DNA from 3 places in the Pseudoalteromonas sp. CST2 genome. Region 2 is predicted to be linked to each of the others. Evidence: predicted binding sites of a transcription regulator. Region 2 holds the regulator's gene; each other region holds the start of a gene.
The links. Region 2 encodes LexA, which represses DNA repair genes until DNA is damaged. Its sites were predicted from a motif close to TACTGTATNNNNATACAGTA; they were not measured.
Positions count from the first base shown of each region.

Region 1: PSH41_RS12080 (SulA-like leucine-rich domain-containing protein) is a predicted target of LexA. The motif match lies at 1,420-1,439, and genes of this name have one in related genera.
Region 3: dinB (DNA polymerase IV) is a predicted target of LexA. The motif match lies at 1,376-1,395, and genes of this name have one in related genera.

Region 1 is NZ_JAQREO010000008.1:90,964-93,239, forward strand. Features, by position in the region: gene PSH41_RS12070 (DUF6172 family protein) at 9-311, shown strand; gene PSH41_RS12075 (YchJ family protein) at 440-919, opposite strand; gene PSH41_RS12080 (SulA-like leucine-rich domain-containing protein) at 962-1,396, opposite strand; gene PSH41_RS12085 (tetratricopeptide repeat protein) at 1,680-2,135, opposite strand; gene PSH41_RS12090 (NCS2 family permease) at 2,253-2,276, shown strand, end outside.
Region 2 is NZ_JAQREO010000015.1:78,543-80,818, forward strand. Features, by position in the region: gene coxB (cytochrome c oxidase subunit II) at 1-555, opposite strand, end outside; gene lexA (transcriptional repressor LexA) at 1,028-1,645, opposite strand; gene PSH41_RS16705 (PaaI family thioesterase) at 1,823-2,263, shown strand; gene PSH41_RS16710 (hypothetical protein) at 2,274-2,276, opposite strand, start outside.
Region 3 is NZ_JAQREO010000019.1:72,243-74,518, forward strand. Features, by position in the region: gene PSH41_RS18680 (aldo/keto reductase) at 1-441, opposite strand, end outside; gene PSH41_RS18685 (acyl-CoA thioesterase) at 508-930, opposite strand; gene dinB (DNA polymerase IV) at 1,407-2,276, shown strand, end outside.

The DNA of each region.
Region 1 (2,276 bases), on a different contig from region 2:
GGAACGTAATGAAGAAAACATTCACGCTAAATCATGAGAAAATCAAATACCCTCGTATGGTTGATGCTGCAAAGCATGAAGTGAAAAAATATTTGAAAAGAGAGCGCAATAAAACGCTACCTGTTGAAGCTGATTACTGGGCGTTTGACTGTAAGTTTGGTACAAGTGCCGATGATGCCGAAGTTGTTCACGTAGCTGAAATTAACAACAAGATCAGCGAAATCGAAAAGCAGGCGCTTACTTCATTCTATGTTGAGATTTTAGCTAGACCTGCGCAGCGTGAATCGTTCGATTTAGATGATGATGAATAACCAATAGCAATATTGTAGAAAATGGACCTAGATGGTCCATTTTTTGTTTATGGCAGTTATTAACATGTTTAGTTGTATAGAGTAGCGCTTAAATAAAAAGCTATTTTATGCTAAGTGTTTAGCTTATTTTATACACTGTGACACTTTTTATATTTTTTGCCGCTTGCACATGGGCAGGGGTCGTTTCTGGCAACTTTTATATCGGCGACCGGATTAATAATACCCTCTAAATAACGCCATTCACCGTCCTCTTTTATAAAGTCTGATTTCTCATCCAACTCACAATATAAGTTTTGGTAAAAATAATACGCATTAAAGGCAACATAACCTCGCTCATCACTTTGCTGCGTATCGCGCACAACTAATTTTACAAAGCGGCAGCTATTGGCAAAGTCAGCAATTTCATTTACTGGGTTTTGTGCTTGTTTTTCTTTGGCGTAAGTTTTAAATACATAAGATGCATTTTTTAATGCATAAGCACTAAAGCGCGAACGCATTAGTTGCTCAGGTGTGGCTGGGGTTTTTATATCAAGATGATAAGGCTGGCAACAGTCGCCATAATTAAGCTGACTGTTGCATAAGCAAGCGCTAGTACTGGTTACACTCATAAAATACTAATTAACATAAATTAAAAATGTATTTTACCAAGCTTATTGAGTAAGTGATATTGCTGTAGTACTGGTTTTTTTAGTAAAGCAAAATAGCTTAGCGCTTCTTTTGTTTAAATTAAGCGATAAATTAACAAGCTGCTGCTCACTTACTATATCTGTCCACGTAATAATGGCTGCAAAGTTACCATTATGAAGTGCTGAATTAAGCACATACTCTAAATTTACTAAATGCTTTTGTCTTATTACAAGCAGTTTGCTGGTATCTATAGAGCAGCTATCTAGCAAGGCTTTACTAGGCACATGGTCGGGCGCAATCAGTAAGGTCCACGCGTTAGAGCTATTGTATTGGTGCAACACTTTTAGCATCTCAAACGTAGCAGAAATTTCATCTTCTACTTTTATTAAGTTTACCGACTCACTTTCATTATGTTGTTGGTAGCTTTTAACGGTTCTTACGGTAATTGGCTGTAGCATAGGTCTCACTCACTGGGTTTATATACAGTACGTGTATACAGTAGTTTATACAGTTGTTGTGTGCAAGCGTTTTTTGTTATTTTTTATACAGTTAATGGTTTTAAAAAGTAAAGAATAAAAATAACCATTTAAAAACAGTGGGTTATAGTTTAAGCTGTGTAAGTGAAAGCTGAGGGTGTTTGCAGTACTGTATAAAGTGTAGCAGTGTTATACAGTACTTAAGGGATGGCTATACAGTTATTTTAGTGTGTTTTACAGTGCTTAGCTGTTAGCTATACAGTAGTTAGTTATTTTTTGGAATTAAGTGGGCAAACTGAATTTGGTGGATTTGCTCATACAAACTGGCTGCATAGCACTGAGCGTCTTTAAGACGTTTGGTGTCGATATATTTTCTTAAATCATTTAAAGCCGCGGTTGCCGGTTCATAGCCTTGGCTGCTGGCTAAACTCAGCCATGCTGCTGCGTGAAATACGCTTTTTGGTACGCCTTGGCCTTTGACAAAAAATAACCCTAAATAAAACTGGGCGCGATGATTTCCGGCCATTGCGGCAAGGCGCATCCACTTAGCTGCCAACGGTGCTTGGTTATGCTTTAAATAATACAGTGCTTTGTTAAGTGTTGTTTGCTCACTTACATCACTATTGTTTTCAGCGCTGTGGTTTGTAGGCTGTGTTACAAAATCTAAAATATTGTTTAATTGCTGCTCTAAGTCTTGTCCGCTAGGCTGAGTCTTATTCATATATTTTCTTTTTTATAGTTTCTACGTCAACAGTTTAGTATATCGCAAGGTAAAATGTCCTGTTTATACTTAATTTTATGGTAAAATTACGTCACTTTTTACTATCACAAGTCTATTATGCTCGAAGCTCTATTTAAACTC
Region 2 (2,276 bases):
ATCATCAGAGGTCATTAAAAAACGCACCTTTTGATTAATTGGCAGTACTAAAGGTTTATCAACCTCAAGTAAGTAATTGGGGTTTTTATTAGCAAGGTTGGCTATTTCGTCTTGAGGGGTAGATAAAATAGAGTAAAACTCTACGTCTTCGCCCATATATTCATAATGCCACTTCCACTGTGACCCTGTAATTTTAATGGTTAAGTCGGCCTTACTGGCATCTTCCATCGCAATGAGGGTTTTAGTGGCAGGGATTGCCATGGCAATTAAAATAACAAACGGAATGGCGGTCCAAAGAATTTCTACTTTGGTACTTTCATGAAATTGGGCAGGAACTGCCCCTTTAGATTTACGGTGATGAATCAGTGCCCAAAACATTATTGCGAACACTATCACCCCAATCACACAACATATTAAAAATATGGTCATGTGTAGCTGATATACATTATTACTTATATCGGTTACGCCCTTGCGCATATTGTATTGGCTATTAGCCAGCACTTGCTGCGGGAACATAATCAACACAAGCCACAAGGTAGAGGTCAGTTTACCCATGTGACGGCTCCTTTGATGCTATTGCGAATGCAAAGCGAAGAGGCATACGGCTTAAACGCCAATTCGTTATTTTTATTTTTTAACCAATCTTATTTTTGATTGGTATCGCTAGGACAACAAAAGGTTTGTGTATATTGTGTGTTCTCATAACTAAAAAGCTGTGAGTTATTGTTAGTCCAGCACATTAATGATTAGCTAAAAAACGTACAACAAGCAAGTTTTAGTATAAAAAACAATCAAGTGATATTTTAAAATTGACTAAATGACGACGTATTAAATTGTTATTTAACAGCCAAGATACGAGCAAAATTAAGGGATGTAACACGCTTAGGAAGATAAAAGTATGAGTGAAAAAAAGTTTACAGTCTAAATAATTTTAGGGCGTTTTGAGATGGCGGAAGGTTTGTTTTTAAAACAAAAATGCACACTAAAAAGTGCGCATTTATAGATATTACTTAAAAATAGTTAAAAATTACATCCAATCGGCATTTCTTATTACGCCAACGGCTAACCCTTCAATATTAAACGACTCGTTTTCAAGGTCTACTTCAATTGGCGTAAACTCTTCGTTTTCGGCGTGTAATAATACTTTTCGGCCTGCTTTTTCTAGGCGTTTTACGGTAACGTCTTCATCTACTCGCGCAACCACAACTTGGCCGTTTTCAGCTGTTTGAGTACGGTGTACGGCAAGTAAGTCGCCATCCATAATACCTATATCTTTCATACTCATGCCGTTAACACGCAGTAAAAAGTCGGCGGCTGGTTTAAACATAAGTGGGTCTATTTTACAGTGACTCTCAACATGTTCTTGCGCCAAAATAGGCGAACCCGCTGCAACTCTACCTATTAATGGTAGCCCTAGTTGCTCAGGCTCCTCTTCTTCAACCAATTGAATACCACGGCTTGCGCCTGGTTTCATTTTAATAACACCTTTTTTGGCAAGCGCTTTTAAGTGCTCCTCTGCGGCATTGGCACTTTTAAAACCGAGTGTTTGCGCAATTTCGGCACGTGTAGGAGGCATACCAGTGTCTTTAATAAAAACTTTTATTAGTTCGAGTATTTGAGCTTGGCGTTTAGTTAATGGTCGCATACAACTGGTTTTCCATACAGTACATTTAACTGTGAGTATATACAGTTAAATAAAAATCGCAAATTTAAATTGTGCTTTAAAATAGCTAAATACACCGCACTTGGATAAATTTTAGGTAATTACAGACGTTCAGTATTTAAAATGCTATAAATTTGCTTTCAATATAAAGGAGTAATTATGAGTATTTGGCATCAACCCATCACATTAGAGCTTTGCAAACAGTTAGATGAGGGAATAAACGGCCAAGGCACGCTAATGAAAACCATGGGCATAGAAATAACCGAAATAGGAGATGATTACCTAGTGGCTACCATGCCTGCTATTCCTGAGCATCATAATCCTATTGGTATGGTACATGGTGGCGCAAATGTGGTACTTGCCGAAACCGTAGCAAGCTACGCCGCTAACTTTGTAGTGGACTTTACAAAATTTTATTGTGTTGGACAGGAAATTAGCGCCAGCCACTTAAAGGCCTCTCGAAATGGCACTTTAACCGCCGTTACTCGTGCATTTCATATTGGTAAGCGCAGTTCTGTATGGGAAATAAAAATAACCAATAGCCGCGGCGAGCTTTGCTGCGTATCAAAAATGACCGCAGCGGTTGTCGAGCGCAAATAATTAACTATGGCTA
Region 3 (2,276 bases), on a different contig from region 2:
GAGTTTACCTGGCCACTGCCTGCCAAAGTGTGGGGTAGAGCGATTAGGCCAATGCAATTGGTATAAATCTATGTAGTCGGTTTGTAGGCGTTTAAGCGAGTTATCTACGGCCTCAATGACAGCGCTGCGTGTTATATCGCCGCCATCTCGTACCCACGACAAGCCATTGCCTGCAATTTTACTCGCCAATACAATATCACTGCGCTTTCGCGCATTGCGACTTAGCCAGTTACCTATAATTTGCTCTGTTTTACCGTAGGTCTCTGGTGAAGGAGGAACGGCATACATTTCGGCAGTATCTATAAAATTAACGCCTTGTGCCAAGGCATAAGCTATTTGCTCATCGGCGTCTTGTTGGGTATTTTGTTTACCCCAAGTCATGCTGCCTAAGCATACTCTAGAAACATCAACACCGCTGCTGCCTAACGGACTGTATTGCATTTAAAATCCTTAAATTATGTAAGATCTTGAGAGTGGATAATTAATACCAATTCGCAATAAACCTACTTAAGCGAATTGGTGTAGTGCCGATAGTAATGGCTCTGAAATCGCCGCTTTTTGTCCTGTTTTAAAGTCAAACATAACAACTTGAGAATAGCCTGTGGTAGTAATAGCTTGCTGAGCATGGCTAAATACAGAGTAATTCATCATAAAACGGTCGCTTTTTATATCTGAAATAGTAATACCTACGGTTAAGGTATCTGGGAAGGTCACTGGACGTTTATAGCGAATATTGTTTTCACTAATGACCGGGCCTATTCCACCTGGTTTTATCGTATCAAACTGATTTATTTTATTTAGAAAATCGATACGCGCAATTTCAAAATAACGCAAGTACACCACGTTGTTAACATGTTGTAGGGCGTCCATATCGGCCCATGCTACGGTGATATCGGTATGAATAGGGTGCTGATCTTTGAACCTTTGCATGTATGTGTACTCTTAGTTTTAAATGAATGAGGTTATCAATATGGTGTTTGTAGCTCAAGACAATAAATGCCATGTTTTTTTATAAGATGATTGTACCTATTTATTTTTAGGACTACAGTTAAATAACACAGACAACACACACACGAGAACACACATGCAAAATATAATTAATTGGGCTTTAGCCAGTTTAGTTTTTATAGCGTCTTTTGCTTGCTATGCAATGGGTAATGCCTCCGGCGGCATAATGCTTTTAGCTGCGGGGTTTTTATTGGAGTTTGTTTTTTGGCTACATTGCTTTAAAAAATCAAAGCGCTTTAAGCAGCCGTTTTAAAAAAGCTGTTTAAAGCTTGTACGGTTTAACGCGCTACACCTAGTAGCGCTTTTAACTTTAGCAAGTTAAACAGGCTTTAATGGGCTTGCTTAATGAAAGTGAATCCTTAATAATGGCTGTATAAATAAACAGTTGTTATGTGGTAATGAAAAAGTTTATTCATATCGACATGGACTGCTTTTATGCAGCGGTTGAAATGCGCGATAACCCCAAACTTGCCAGTGTGCCTTTAGCGATTGGTGGCAATAGCCGTCGTGGTGTGCTCTCTACAGCAAATTATATAGCGCGCGAATATGGTGTTCGCTCGGCTATGTCTAACTACCGCGCTAAGCAATTATGTCCCGATTTAGTTATTGTGCCTGGGCGCATGGCGGTTTATAAAGAAATTTCTAACCAAATACGCGCTGTATTTAAACGCTATACCGACCAAATAGAGCCGCTGTCGCTTGATGAAGCTTACCTAGATGTAACCAACAGCACCGCATGCAAAGGCAGCGCAACGCTTATTGCTCAGCAAATTAGAGCAGATATTTATAACGATACCGGCCTTACTGCCTCTGCCGGAGTTGCCCCCATTAAGTTTATTGCCAAAATAGCCAGTGACGAAAATAAACCCAATGGCCAATTTGTGGTTTTACCGGATGAAGTTGATGCGTTTTTAAATAATTTACCCCTGGGTAAAATCCCTGGTGTGGGCAAAGTAACCCTCGAAAAGCTTAATTTAAAGGGGTTATACACAGGTAAAGACGTTCGCGAGAAAGGCGTTAATTGGATGCAGCAGCACGTGGGGAATTTTGGTGTATCGCTTTATCAAAAATGTGCTGGCGAATATATTGGTAAAGTAACCACTGAGCGAGTGCGTAAATCCCTTAGTGTTGAACACACCTATGAATACAATAAAAATAGCTTACAAGAATGTTTAGATCAGTTACCTAAATTACTGGAAGAGCTAACAGCGCGCCTTAATAAGCAACAGCTACAAAATCGTATTAATAAGCTAAGTGTAAAAGTGAAG